Granulimonas faecalis: one gene and its partner. The protein of the gene in region 1 interacts with the protein of each later gene in a pairwise test. Links are inferred from orthologs where the notes say so. Each region holds a gene or a part of one and is shown in the gene's direction. Other genes may lie near its edges.

What was found.
Region 2: the proteins of brnQ (region 1) and pheS interact in binary tests that used the Escherichia coli proteins (3 or more experiments, as listed by UniProt). The link is inferred for Granulimonas faecalis from one-to-one orthologs.

What each region holds. Positions count from the first base shown.
Region 1 is NZ_BQKC01000001.1:935,002-943,066, forward strand. Bases 2,116-4,994 are described here. They hold brnQ (branched-chain amino acid transport system II carrier protein), read left to right. Parts: upstream 2,116-2,809; coding sequence 2,810-4,180; downstream 4,181-4,994. Other genes in these bases: OR600_RS04255 (SPFH domain-containing protein), read left to right, coding at 2,116-2,716; OR600_RS04280 (lysylphosphatidylglycerol synthase transmembrane domain-containing protein), read left to right, coding at 4,774-4,994. Outside these bases: OR600_RS04245 (CCA tRNA nucleotidyltransferase), read left to right, coding at 1-333; OR600_RS04250 (glutamate-cysteine ligase family protein), read left to right, coding at 423-1,760; more of OR600_RS04255, read left to right, coding at 1,793-2,115; more of OR600_RS04280, read left to right, coding at 4,995-6,291; peptide-methionine (S)-S-oxide reductase MsrA, read right to left, coding at 6,345-6,884; OR600_RS04290 (lysylphosphatidylglycerol synthase transmembrane domain-containing protein), read right to left, coding at 6,907-8,065. UniProt on the Escherichia coli protein: Liv-II branched chain amino acid transport system, which transports leucine, valine and isoleucine. Also acts as a low-affinity threonine transporter.
Region 2 is NZ_BQKC01000001.1:1,708,690-1,714,810, reverse strand. What follows is about bases 648-3,492. They hold pheS (phenylalanine--tRNA ligase subunit alpha), read left to right. Parts: upstream 648-1,463; coding sequence 1,464-2,522; downstream 2,523-3,492. Other genes in these bases: pheT (phenylalanine--tRNA ligase subunit beta), read left to right, coding at 2,572-3,492; OR600_RS07715 (DeoR/GlpR family DNA-binding transcription regulator), read left to right, coding at 648-1,125. Outside these bases: OR600_RS07720 (GntR family transcriptional regulator), read right to left, coding at 1-192; more of OR600_RS07715, read left to right, coding at 367-647; more of pheT, read left to right, coding at 3,493-5,034; OR600_RS07700 (hypothetical protein), read right to left, coding at 5,106-5,264; OR600_RS07695 (ATP-binding cassette domain-containing protein), read left to right, coding at 5,914-6,121.

The sequences.
Region 1 (8,065 bases):
CCGGGCCTCTTCTTCGAGCTCATGGCTCTCAAGCGCGCCGACGCCGCCGGCAAGGCGCCCGCGTACCGCGGCTACGCCGTGGAGGTGGACGCCCTCGAGGCCCGCGGCCGCGCCCTCCTGACCGCCGGCGTGCCCCTCAGGCCCTCCGACCTCGCGGTCTCGGGCGCGGACGTCATGGGGGCGCTCGGCCTGCCCCCGGGCCCGGCCGTGGGCCGGGCGCTCCGTGCGGCCCTCGACGCCGTGCACCGGGGCGAGGTGGGGCCTGGGCGCGACGAGCTGCTCCGTTGGATCGAGGAACATGGGGATGATTCATCCGTTTGCGGAAAACCTTAGACCCTTCACCGAATTCCGGAGAGGGGGTACACTGGCCTTGCACGTGGCGGATCGGATGCCGCCCCTTGCCCTGCGTCGAAAGGTGCTCCATGGGCGAACCCCGTTACACCGCCGCCGAGGCCGATAGGCTGGAGAGGAACCGTACCGCCCTCTGCTCCGTCGTAGGCGGGAGGTCCCGGACGAGGCGCCCCGAGGATGGTCGCACGCTCGGCCTCGAGCTCGAGCGCATCGTCATCGACCCCGTCACCGGCACCCGCGTGGCCTTCGACGACGTCCTCGGCATCTCCACGCTCCTCGAGCGCTGGCAGCGCTACTTCTCGCCAGACGAGCGTGTCCTCGTGGACGGCAGGGTCTTCGGCTACGCGGGCACGGTCGACGTGGGCTGCGGGCGCTCCGTGGGCATCTCGGTCTCCTTGGAGCCTGGCGGCCAGCTCGAGGCCTCCGTGGGCCCCTCGTCGAGCGTGGTGGACCTCCTCGGCGCCCTCGAGGCCTTCGACGAGCAGTTCCTCGCCATCTGCGACGAGCTCGGCGTGGAGTGGCAGCTCGTGGCCCTGGGCTGCGACCCCGTGACGGCCGACCCCCGGGAGGTGCCGCTCATCCCCAAGGAGCGCTACCGCCTCATGGACGCCTACCTCTCCCGCACGGGCCGCTACGCCCGCGACATGATGCGGCTCTCGGCCTCCACCCAGGTCTCCATCGACTGCGGCGAGGAGGACTCCATGGTGGGGCAGTTCCGCCTGGCCGTGGCCCTGGGCCCCATCCTCTCGTTCCTCTGCGACAACGTGAGCTCCTGGCGCGGCCTCGCCCCCTGCGACACGCCGTCCATGGTGCGTTCGCGCATCTGGGACTCCGTGGACGGCGACCGCTGCGGCGTCGTGCCCGGCACGTTCGACGGGGACTTCTCGCCGGAGTCCTACGTGGACTGGCTCATGGGCGTGAGGCCCATCCTGTTCACGGACGACCACGGCCTCACAATCTCCACCTGCTCCGCCACCGAGGCCGACATCATGGCCATGCGCGACCTCTCCGGGGGCGAGGTCGCGCACATGTTGTCCATGGTGTTCCCCACGGTGCGCCTCAAGGGCATCGTCGAGATGCGCGACGCCGACTCCATGCCGCCCCGACTCGCCGCCGCCCTCGCCGCCTTCGTCAAGGGCGTCTTCTACGACGCCGACGCCTTCGGGCGGGCGAGCGCCCTGCTCGTGGACGGCCGCACCGAGGAGGACGTCCGCATGGCCTACTGGCAGCTTCGTACCCTCGGCTGGGAGGCGGAGGTCTACGGCACCCCCATGACCACGCTCGTGCAGCGCCTCATCCAGCTCGCCGAGAACGGCCTCACCGACCACGACGAGCGGCGCATCTTCCACGGCCTTTCGAGCCTGTGGCAGTCGCGGCTCGTCCCCAGGGACCTCTACCTCAAAGGATAGGCCCCGCGCGGGCCCGAAAGATTGGATTGGCCATGCTGTTGTTCGACCGCATCCTGCCCATCGTGCTCCTCGTCGCCGCCGTGGGGGCGCTCTTCGCCTCGGTGGTCGTGGTGAGGCAGCAGCACGTGGCCGTCGTGGAGCGCTTCGGCCGCTTCAACCGCGTGCTGCGGCCGGGTCTCAACCTCCTCGTCCCGGTGGTGGAGACGGCTCACGACGTCTCGCTCATGACCCAGGACCTCCACCTGGACTACGACGCCAAGACCAAGGACAACGTCACCATCGGCCTCGAGGTGGCCATCCAGTACCGGGTGGACCAGGAGCCCTGCGCCGACGTCCGGGAGTCCGGCATCTACAAGTCGGTCTACACCCTCGCCGACCCCGTGGGACAGATAAAGGACTACTTCGCGGACGCCCTGCGCTCCCAGATTCCCACCCGCGACCTCGAGACCGTCTTCTCCGAGAAGGACGCCATCGCGAGTGCCATCGGCGAGGACGTCAAGGAGAAGATGGTGGGCTACGGCTACGCCATCGTGACCACGCTCATCACCTCCATCAAGCTCCCGGCCGACGTCCAGGCGTCCATGAACCGCATCATCACCACGGCCAACGACCGCGTGAGCGCCACCAACGAGGCCGAGGCCGCCAAGGCACGCTCCGTCATCGCCGCCCAGGCCGACGCCGAGTCCATGAAGATCCAGGGCGAGGGCATCGCCCAGCAGCGCATCGCCATCGCCGAGGGCCTGGCGCGCTCGCTCTCCACCATCCAGGAGTCGGGCCTCTCCAGCAACGAGGCCAACATGCTGCTCATGTTCACCCAGCGCCTGGGCATGCTCGAGAAGTTCGCCGAGAAGGGCTCCTCGACGCTCCTCATCCCCGAGGACCTGGGTTCCACGGACGTCATGGCCCAGGTCATGGCGGCCATCGAGGCCGAGCGCCGGGACGGTGGAAAGGCCTAGGGGCCCCACGGGGTGTCCCTTAAGGGAAACGGCGGCCGGTGCCGGGGGTACACACCCGGCACCGGCCGTTTTGCATATCCGCGAGGAGAGCCCATGGGACAGCGTCCAGAGTCTAGCCCGAGCCCCGTCCGACCGCTCGACGGGAGGGCGCGGCTCGTCGTGGCCCTCATGCTGTTCTCCATGTTCTTTGGCGCGGGCAACCTCATCCTCCCGCCGCTGCTGGGCCTCCAGGCCGGCACGGCCGCCGTGCCGGCCACCGTGGGGTTTCTGGTGTCGGGCATCGGGCTGCCGGTCCTCGCCGTGGTGGCCGTGGCCCTGGCGGGCGACGCCCGGGCGCTCGCCGGCAGGGTCTCGGCGCGCTTCTCGGCCGTGTTCGTGGCCCTGGTCTACCTCTCCATCGGCCCGCTGCTGGCCATCCCGCGCACGAGCTCCACGGCCTTCGAGATGCTCTCGCCGCTCCTGCCCGACGGTTCCAAGGCCGTGCCCCAGCTCGTCTTCTCGGTGGCGTTCTTCTCCGTGGCCTTCGCCATGGCGCTCCGCCCGGGGCGCCTCTCGCGGTTCCTCGGCAGGGTGACGGGCCCGGCCCTCGTGGCCCTCATCGCCGTCCTCGCCGTGGCGAGTCTCGTGGACCCGCTCGGCGTGCCGGGGCCCGTGCAGGCGACGTACGCGGCGTCTCCCGCCGTGGACGGCTTCGTGACCGGCTACCAGACCATGGACCTCCTGGCGGCCATGACCTTCGGCCTCGTGGTCGCCGAGAACCTGAGGTCCCTCGGCGTGGCCGACAGGGGCGCCCAGGCCCGCGAGGTCTCCCTGGCGGGCCTCGGCGCCGGCGCCCTCATGGCGGTCATCTACTGCGCGTTCTCGTTTCTCGGGGCCACTATGGGCACCGTGGCGCCCGGCGCGTCCAACGGCGCCGAGGTGCTCACGGCCGCGGCCTACGGGCACTTCGGCACGGCCGGCGTGGCCCTCGTGGCCGCCATCTTCCTGCTCGCGTGCCTCAACGTCTGCGTGGGCCTCGTGAGCTGCTGCGGCACGTACTTCTTCGAGACCTGCGGCGCCGGCTCCCCGGAGCCCGGCGCCCACCGTCTGGGGCGCGTGACCTACGTGGCGTGGGCGGCCGCGTTCGCCGCGTTCTCCTGCGTGGTGTCCAACGTGGGGCTCACCCAGATCCTCGCGCTCTCCGTGCCCCTGCTCGAGGCGCTCTACCCGCCGGCCATCGTGCTCGTGCTCATGGCCTTCGGCGCCGGGGCGTTCGACCGGCGGCCGTGGTGCTGGCCGGCGGCCGTGGGGTGCGCCGCGGTGCTGGGCGTGGCCCAGGCCGCATGTGGGGTCCTGGCCCCCGGCGCGCCCACCGTGCTCGACTGGCTGCCCCTGGCCGGCGTGGGCCTGGGGTGGGCGGTCCCCACGGCCGTGGTCCTCGGCGCCACGTGGCTGCTGTCGCCGAGGCTGCCGGCGCGCGGGTAGGGGAGCGGGCTGCGACGGACCCCCGTCTGACCTCCCCAAGCCGCGGAAACGGGCCGGTGGCAAATTCGTCGCGATTGTGGGTTGCACGGCCCAGGGCATTGCGTTAATGTAACTACTCGCGCCGAGCAATCGGCGCACAGGGATATTGGGATGTCGTCTAACGGCAGGACAGCGGATTCTGGTTCCGTCAATGGGAGTTCGATTCTCTCCATCCCAGCCATCCCCTACGGCCCGTTCGTCTAGCGGTTCAGGACGCCGCCCTCTCAAGGCGGAGATCACCAGTTCGAATCTGGTACGGGCTACCACGCACTACGGGTCGCTCCGGCGGCCCTCACATACGGCCCGTTCGTCTAGCGGTTCAGGACGCCGCCCTCTCAAGGCGGAGATCACCAGTTCGAATCTGGTACGGGCTACCAAACGTGACCGCGGGTCCCTCTGGGGCCCGCGTTTTTGTCTCGCGGCAGTTCGTCCATGCCTGCCGCCCTGCTGGCCCCGCTTTTCCCGTGGAGCGCACGGCACAGCGTCAGGGCGCGCGGCGGTTCAGGTATAACCATCAGAATGAGCTTGAGGAATGCCGTCGGAGAGGGGGGGGTATGGACGAGGGACGTCGCGACGGGGTCGACACCGCGTCTTCCGCCGACGCCCCCCAGGACCGCCCCGTCGACCCCGTCGTGGACGTGGACGGCCTGGAGCTCCCCGCCGACGGCCCCGCGCCCCAGGCCCTCGAGGCCGCGGAGCAGCCGCTGGAGGACGCCCTGGGCTTCTTCGACGTCGACGGGGCTGATGCGGGGAACGCCGAGCCCGCCGAACACGCCTCTCAGGCTCCCGGTGCCCGCCCCGCCGACGAGACCGCCCGCCGCGCCAAGCCCAAGGGCCTCCGCATCGGCGTGGCCGGCGCCGCCCACCGCGCCCCCAAGAAGGCCAAGGCCGGTTCCAAGGCCGCCGCCAAGCCCGCCCCCAGGCCCAAGGGGTCCCACGCGGGCCCGCGCACCCGCGTGGGCGAGGAGGAGAGCCGCGACAAGGCGAAGGCCCGCAAGGGCGCCCTGTTCATGGCGGCGGTGCTCGCCGCCAATATGCTCTGGATCGTGGTCTCGGGGCAGTTCGACGAGTTCGTCCGCGCGCTTCACAACGCCGAGGCCGGCTGGTTCGTGGCCGGGCTCCTCGTCATGGGGCTCAACTTCGCCTTCGGGTCCCTGGCCTTCGTGCTGGCGGCCTACATCGACCCCGACAGCCCCCTGGGCCTGCGCGACTGCATGTCCGTGGAGGCCAACGGCGTGCTCTTCGGCAATCTCACGCCCATGAGCACGGGCACCATGCCGGCCCAGATCTTCCGCCTCACACAGGCCGGCCTCGACGTGGGCGAGGCCTCCGCCACGCAGCTCACGCGCTTCGTCATCTACCAGGCCGGCGAGGTCGTCGTGGCCGCTGTCCTGCTGCTCCTGCGGTTCGACTTCTTCCTCGAGACCTACGGCGACATCGTCTTCGTCAACATCGTCGTCTTCATCATCCAGACGGCCCAGGCCCTCGGCCTGCTCTGCGTGTGCCTCTTCCCGCGCTTCGTCAACCGCGTGGGTCACTGGGGGCTGGGCTTCGCCAGCCGCCACGGCTGGCTCTCCCGCGAGCGCGTCGAGCGCCACGAGGACGTCCTCCAGACCCAGGTGATGTCGTTCGGGGGCACCTTCCGCGACTCGTTCCGCCACAAGGAGTCCCTCGCCCTCACGCTCCTGGTGACGCTGGGGCAGATGCTCGCATTCTACGCCGTGCCGTGGTTCGTGCTCCGCGCCTTCGGCGGCGACGCCGACTTCGTCACGTGCCTCGCCGCGGCCTCCATGGTGCAGATGATCGGCAACTCCGTGCCCCTGCCCGGCGGCACCGGCGGCAACGAGGCCGGCTTCGCGCTCTTCTTCGGACCCATCTTCGGCAGCGCGGCCGCCGCCGGGTTCATCGTCTGGCGCCTCATCACGTTCTTCATCCCCACGGCCGTGTCGCTGCCGCTCACCACGCTGCGCTCGTCGCACCGCCGCTCCATCTACCAGCGCTGGCAGCGGTTCCGCACCCGCAAGGGGCGCGTGGCGAACGTCTCGGTGTCCAGGCGCGGCCGGAGGCGCTGAGGCCGGACGAGCCCGCCCGCCTTGCCTGCCCACCTGCCCGCGGGCGCGGCCGCCTACGGCAGCCGGTACCCCTCCGCCGGGTCCACCGTGCCGTCCTGGAGCGCCCGGATGAGGCCCGGCGCCATGTGGCAGTAGCCGCCGGGGTTGCGGTACAGGTAGCGCTGGTGGTACCCCTCGGCGGGATAGAAGCTTTCCACGGGGCCCAGCTCCACGGCGAACCCTGGATGCCTTCTCGCCACGGCGCCGGCCACGGCGAGTACCTCTCGCTCCGTGGCGCCGTCGCCCGGCTCCCAGAAGACGCCGGCCTGGTACTGCTCGCCCACGTCGTTGCCCTGGCGGTTCCTGGCCGTGGGGTCGATGACGGAGAAGAACGAGAAGAGCAGGGACCGTGCGACGTCTCCGCCCCCGCGGAAGGTGCAGCTCACGCACTCCCTGAAACCGGTGCCGCCGGCGCACACGCGCTCGTAGACGGCGTCCTCGGGCCTGTCGCCGTTGGCGTAGCCCACCACGGTGGACGTCACGCCGGCCATGCCCTCCATCAGGTGCTCGATGCCCCAGAAGCAGCCTCCGCAGAGGTACAGGGTCCTGTCCATGGGGTCCTTTCCGGTCGCGGCCTCAGGATCCGAGTCGCTCCACCAGCCCGCGCATCCGCTGGCGCACGGTGGGGGAGGACGGCTTGGTGGAGACCATGGTAGCCGCGCCGCAGAGCGCGGTGTAGCCGTAGAACGTCACGAGGCGCCATACGAGGTAGCCGGCCGTGGCGGCGGAGCCGAACACCGGCCCCAGGAACAGCGCGAAGGAGGCCTCGACGCCGCCGGTGCCGCCCGGCAGCGGGATGGAGCTCGCCACGAACTGCACGAGGGAGCCCGCGGCGCAGGTGACGAGGGGGTCCTGGTGGATGCCGAAGGCCCCCAGCACGAACCACGGCGACACCCACAGGCACGCCTGCTGCGCCATGGAGAACGCGAGCATGACGGCCATGGCGCCGCGGTGGCGCACAGCCGTGCGGAACGTGGAGGAGAACTGCGCCACCTGCGTCCTCACGGAGGAGCGCCAGCCCTCCGTGCGGCTGCGGAGGCCGAAGAGGCTCCTGCGGTCCACGAGGTCCAGGGCGGAGAGGGCCACCTTGGTCACCCAGTCGGGGAACAGGCAGGCGGCGAGCAGCACCGCCATCTGGGCGGCCTTGAAGGCGAACAGGAACAGGTTCACGAACATGACGGCGCCCACCTGCGCGTAGAAGCGGTCCCAGGTGAGGGCCAGCAGCGCGCCGCCGAGCACGATCTCGGCCGTCTGGAACATGAGGAAGCGCGTGATCTGCACTGCGCCGGCCGCGCCGAGCCCCAGACCGCCCTTGACCAGGCGCCAGATCTGGCCCGGCACGGCCCCCGCCATCATCGGGGTGAGGTTGCCGAAGAAGGTGCCGGCGGCCTCCGCCGAGCACAGGTCGAGGAAGCCCGCCGGGGCGTCGGGCGTCACCGCCACGGTGGTGACGAAGGCAAGCGTGCCAAAGAGCAGGTAGGCCACCATGACGGCGAAGGTGGCCCAGACCCAGGGCGCCTGGACCCGGCCCAGGGCGTCCATGAGCGCCGGACCCCGGCCGCTGCCCTCGATGTAGACGAGGAGCGAGGCGAACACGGCCGCCATGAACAGCGCCCCCACGACGGCGCCCTTGCGGTCGGGCTTGGCCTTGGGGCCGGGGGCCGCCGGGGCCCGGCCGCCCTCGGGGACGGCGCGCCCCTGCTCCCAGGCCTCGAGCGCCGCGACGGCCTGGCCC
Region 2 (6,121 bases), 770 kb from region 1 along the record:
GCGCAGGGTCTCGAGGGCCTGGCGGACGATGGAGCGCGGCAGGGAGAGGGCGTCGCACAGCTCGCGCTCGTCGGGCAGGGCATCACCCGGCCCCAGGATGCCGTCACGTATGACCTTTGAAACGGCCGTGGCCAGCTGCATGTCGAGGGAGGGGCCACCGGTCTTGTCGATGTGGGCGGCGATGCGATCCAAGGTATCCATGACACAATTTTATCTGAAACGGCATCCCGTGTCAGTATTATTTCAATGAATGCCAGGGGCCGCCTCGCCCTGGCTTCCAGTTGGGCTTCGTTCGAAACCCTGATAACATAGAAACGTTTTCAGAAGAGCGTTCAAAACCGACGTTCACAACCCAAGGAGGAGCCCATGGGAAAGCGCGACGCCCGCATCCTCGAGGTGCTCACGGAGCGCAAGCGCGTGGAGGTGGCCGAGCTCGCCCGGGAGCTCGGCGTGTCGTCGGTCACCATGCGCAAGGACCTCGACGAGCTCGAGGCCCGCGACGTCATCAAGCGAGAGCACGGCTACGCCCTGCTCGGCAGCCCCAACGACATCAACGGCCGCCTGGCCTACCACTACCAGACCAAGGGCGCCATCGCCCGGGCCGCGGCCGATCTCGTGGTGGACGGTGAGACGGTCATGGTGGAGTCGGGCTCGTGCTGCGCCCTGCTCGCCCTGGGGCTCGCCCAGGCGGCCCGCGGTGTCTCCGTCGTCACCAACTCCGCCTTCATCGCCAGCTACGTGCGTCGGGAGCCCGCGGCCAAGACCGTGCTGCTCGGCGGCGCCTACCAGAACGACTCCCAGGTGAACGTGGGGCCCATGGTGGCCCAGTGCGCCCAGAACTACTGCGTGGAGCGCCTGTTCATAGGCGTGGACGGCTACGTGCCCGGCCAGGGCTTCACCAACAGCGACCAGATGCGCGCTCAGGCCGTCGTGGACATGGCGGCCCAGGCCGAGCGCGTCGTGGTGCTCACGGAGTCCGACAAGTTCTCCCGCCGCGGCGTGGTGCCCATGCACCTGGGCGACAAGGTGGACTGCGTGGTCACCGACGACGGCGTGGACGACGCCGTGGCGGCCGCCATCGAGGCCGCCGGCGTGGAGCTCGTGCGGGTGCCCCGCTCCGACTGACAGGCGCCGGCCACCTCCCTCCTGTGCTATCCTGCTGCGAAGGCGATGACGGAGAGGGTGCGGCCCCGCGTGTCGTGCGGACAGAGAAGGAGCCCCAGGTTGAGAGGTTCCCACGCGCGACGAGGCCCCACGTTCACTCCACCAGCCGCGACCTGAACGGCGCCGACGCGCCCGGTAGGGGAGCCGTCAGGCCCACGGCACGGGCCCAAACGAGTGGTCGCTCGGGAGAGAAAACTCAAGCGTCAATCAAGGTGGTACCGCGGATTCCGTCCGTCCTTGGCCCAGTCAGCCAGGGGCGGTTTTTGTTTGGGCCGGGGGACCGGCCGGGAGGGAGAGACATGTCGATGATCGACGAGCTCGACCGCATTGCGGCCGAGGCCCGGGAGAAGGTCGCCCAGGCGGTCGACCTCGAGGCGCTGGACGCCGTGCGCGTCGCCGTGACGGGCAAGAAGGGCAGCCTCACGGCGGTGCTCCGCTCCATGGGCACCGTGCCCCCCGAGGAGCGGCCCCTCGTGGGCAAGCGAGCCAACGAGGTGCGCCAGGAGGTCGAGGGCGCCCTCGCCGAGCGCCGCGAGCAGCTGGCGGCCGACGAGCTCGCCGCCCGCATCGAGGCCGACGCCGTGGACGTGACCCTGCCGGGGCGCCGTCCCCACGTGGGCACCGAGCACCTCATCAGCCAGATCGTCGACGAGGTCGAGGACATCTTCATCGCCCTCGGCTACACCGTGGCCTCGGGACCCTACGTGGAGATCGAGTACTACAACTTCACGTCGCTCAACGCCCCGGCCGACCATCCCAGCCGCTCGCCGCGCGACACCTTCTACGTGGAGGACCCCACGAACCCGTCCGCGGGTTCGCCGGTGTCCGACGTGCTGCTCCGCACCCAGACCTCCCCGGTGCAGATGCGCACCATGGAGGCCGAGGAGCCGCCCATCTACATGATCAGCCCGGGCCGCGTGTTCCGCCCGGACACGGCCGACGCCAACCACCTGCCGCAGTTCACCCAGATCGAGGGCCTGGTGGTGGACGAGGGCATCACCTTCGGCGACCTCAAGGGCACGCTCGACCACATGACCCGCGAGCTCTTCGGCCCCGACCGCGCCACCCGCTACCGCCCGCACTTCTTCCCGTTCACCGAGCCCAGCTGCGAGCTCGACGTCTCCTGCGGCGTCTGCGGCGGCAAGGGCTGCCGGTTCTGCAACCACACAGGCTGGATCGAGATCCTGGGTTGCGGCATGGTCGACCCCAACGTCTTCGGCTACGCGGGCATCGACCCGGAGCGCTACAGCGGCTTCGCCTTCGGCATGGGCGCCGAGCGCATCGCGGCCCTGCGCTACGACCTCCCCGACCTGCGCATGCTCATGACCGGCGACATGCGCTTCCTCCGGCAGTTCTGAGCCCCTGGACCCCTTATGCAATGAGCGAGCTGCGAGAAAGGCAGTATCCATGCGAGTTTCCTACGAGTGGCTGAAGACCATGGTCGACCTGCCCGACGATGTGTCGGACCTGGTCGCCGAGCTTGTCCGCACCGGCACCGAGGTCGAGGCGGTGGAGCCGGTGGGCGCGGACCTCGACCACGTGGTCACCGGCCGCATCCTGTCCTGCGAGCCGCACCCCGACTCCGACCACATGCACGTGACCATGGTGGACGTGGGCATGCGCAACGTCGACGGGAACGGCGACCCCGCGCCGTTGCAGATCGTGTGCGGCGCGCCCAACGTGGCGGCCGGCGAGCATGTGGTGGTGGCCATGGTGGGCGCCGTCCTGCCCGGCGACGTCAAGATCAAGAAGAGCAAGCTCCGCGGCGTGGAGTCGTGGGGCATGAACTGCTCGGCCCGCGAGCTCGGCCTCTCCGGCGACCACGAGGGCATCATGGTGCTGCCCGACGACGCCCCCGTGGGCGTGCCCGCCGGCGAGTACCTGGGCGTCTCCGACGTGGTACTCGACTGCGAGATCACGCCCAACCGCCCCGACTGCCTGTCCATGACGGGCTTCGCCGTGGAGGTGGGCGCCACCCTGGGCGAGGACACCCACATCGAGCTGCCCGCCGTTCGCCACGAGGCCGGCCCCGCCACCAAGGACTCCGTGTCGGTGGCCATCGAGGACCCGGGTCGCTGCAGCCGCTACTGCGCCCGTGTGCTTCGCGGCGTCAAGGTGGGCCCGTCGCCCGAGTGGCTGGCCCGTCGCGTGACGGCCGCCGGCAGCCGCCCCATCAACAACGTGGTGGACGTCACCAACTACGTCATGTACCTCACCGGCCAGCCGCTCCACGCCTTCGACCTGGCCAAGGTCCCCGTGGTGGACGGCAGGCACGCCGTGGTGGTGCGCCCGGCCCGCGACGGCGAGCACATCGTGACCCTCGACGGCCAGGACCGCGAGCTCACGCCCGACATGACCGTGATCTCCGACGGCAACGGGGAGGCCATCGCGCTCGCCGGCGTCATGGGAGGGGAGAACTCCGAGGTGGAGGAGTCCACCTGCGACGTCCTCCTCGAGAGCGCGTGCTTCTCGCCCGGCCACACCAGCCGCACGAGCCGCGACCTCGGCCTCATGAGCGAGGCCTCCATCCGCTACGAGCGCAAGGTCGACGCCGCCGGCTGCGACGAGGCCGCCGCCATCGCGTGCGCGCTCTTCGAGGCCTGCTGCGGCGCCGAGGTGGCCCGCGGCGCCGTGGACGTGTACCCGGACCCCGTGAAGGCCGACACCGTCGCCCTGCGTCCGGCCCGCGTGCGCGAGCTCTGCGGCGCGGACATCCCCACCGACTTCATGGTGGAGAGCCTCGCCCGCCTGGGCTGCGTGGTGGTGCCGTCGCGCCTGGGCGCCTACCTGGACGTCGTGCCCCCCACCTCCCGCCCGGACCTCGAGCGCGAGATCGATTTCGTGGAGGAGGTGCTCCGCCTCTGGGGCATGGGCGAGGTCGAGCCCACCATCCCCGGCGCCGTCAACCACTCGGGCGGCCTCACCCGTCGCCAGCGCCTGGACAAGGCCGTGGGCGAGGCGCTCAGGGCCGGCGGCCTCTGCGAGACCCTCACCTACAACTTCGCCGAGTCGGGCGACCTCGAGCGCCTTGGTATGGTCGAGGACGGCCGCGGCCAGGCCGTGCGCATCCTCAACCCGCTGACGGCCGACCAGGGCGAGATGCGCCGCAGCATCGTGCCGGGGCTGCTGCGCTCCGTGGCCTACAACCTGGACCACGGCGTGGACGACGTGATGCTCTACGAGCAGGGCCGCGTCTTCTTTGGCAGCCCCGACGCCGCCCAGCCCGCCGAGCCCCGCTATGTCTCCGCCGTGCTCTGCGGCGCCTGGGGCCCCGACACCTGGGACAGCAAGCCCCTGCCGCTGGACTTCTTCGACGCCAAGGGCCTCGTGGAGGAGCTCTGCCGCCAGCTGAAGGTGGAGCGCCTGCGCTTCAAGGCCGCCAAACCCGAGCGCTACCCCTGGCTGCAGCCCGGCCGCGCCGCCGAGGTACTCTGCGGCAGGCAGCGCATCGGCTGGCTGGGCAACGTGCACCCGAGCTCGCTGGCGCGGTTCGGCATCGAGCGCGACGTCGTGGCCTTCGAGCTCGACCAGGACGCTCTCCTCGACCACGCCCAGGACCAGCTGCCCTACCGCGACATCCCCACGCTGCCCGGCGTGGAGCAGGACCTGGCCATCGTGGTGGACGAGGACATGGACTACGAGACCTGTGTCCAGCGCATCCAGAGCGCCGGCGGCAGGCTCCTAGCCGATATCCGCCTGTTCGACGTGTACCGCGACCCCGTACGTGTGGGGCCGGGCAAGAAGTCCATGGCGTTCGCACTCACGTTCCGCGCCCCCGACCGCACGCTGACGGCCGCCGACGTGGAGAAGGCCATGGAGAAGCTCGTGAACAAGATCTCCAAGTCCCTGGGCGCCGAGGTGCGCAGCTAGAGCGGCGTGGCAAACGCTTATAGGCAAACGCTTCCGGGTTTTTCTGCGCCTGAAAGCGGCTGAGGGCACCCTCAGCCGCTTTCAGGCGCAGTTTTTGCCATGGCGGAGTGCAGGTAGAGGTCACCACCTCGGGCGCCGTGAACACGGATAGTACTTACAGGGTGCTCGACATGCTCGCCATCCAGGGCCTTGGTGTGCAGGTGAGCCTTGATGGTCTTGAGAAGCGCCATAATGCTATCCGGGGGGTTCCGTGGGCTTTTGCGAGTGTTGAGCACTTTGTGAGAGAAGCTGTGCGCAGGGGCGCGCGCGTGGCCTGTGCCATGGCGCTGATTGACCAGTCGAGCGGCGAGGCCGAGGCAACCTGTGCACTGGCTCGCTCATGGGGTGTCTCTTCGTTTCGGTTGGCTTCCGTGCTGTCAGAAGGAAGAGCGGTGGGGCTGGAGGGCGAGCATCCGTGGCGCCCGTCATCTGTGCGTAGGCTTCTACGAAGCCTGCAGGAAAAGTTTGAAACTGAGGACTTCTCGGTTGTATTGGCCGACGAAGAGGCGGTGCCCAATGCCGAGGCGTTGGCCTACGGATGTGGGACAGGGGAGCGCCTCTGGTACGTGGAGCCTGACTTCTCTGTGCGACCATGCCCGCTTTTGCCGGAAACAATTGGCAATTTGTCGCGTCAAACCATTGAAACGGTCAGGCAGAACGGGGCACGCAAGATGAGGGCCATCGCTGACCCATCTCCGGAGCGGTGCGGAGGCTGCGACCGTGTGGACGAGTGCAAAGGTTGCAGGGCCGTGGGATGGGCAACTGCCCATGGAGAGAAAAGCGGTCGTTGCCTCTGGTGGGGCACCTGCTTCAAGAGTCTAGACGCTGAGGGGTGAGACCGTGCCATCTATCGACGTGTCCGACGTCTCGTTCTCCTATAGGACGCTGCTGCGCAAAAAACAGGTGTTTGATGGGTTCTGTCTGAACATCGACGGGGGCGTCTGCTGCCTTTTGGGCCACAACGGCGCGGGAAAGACCACGCTGCTCAAATTGATCTATGGGGTGCTCAAGCCGTCTCAGGGCGCCATCGCCGTGCATATGACCAGGA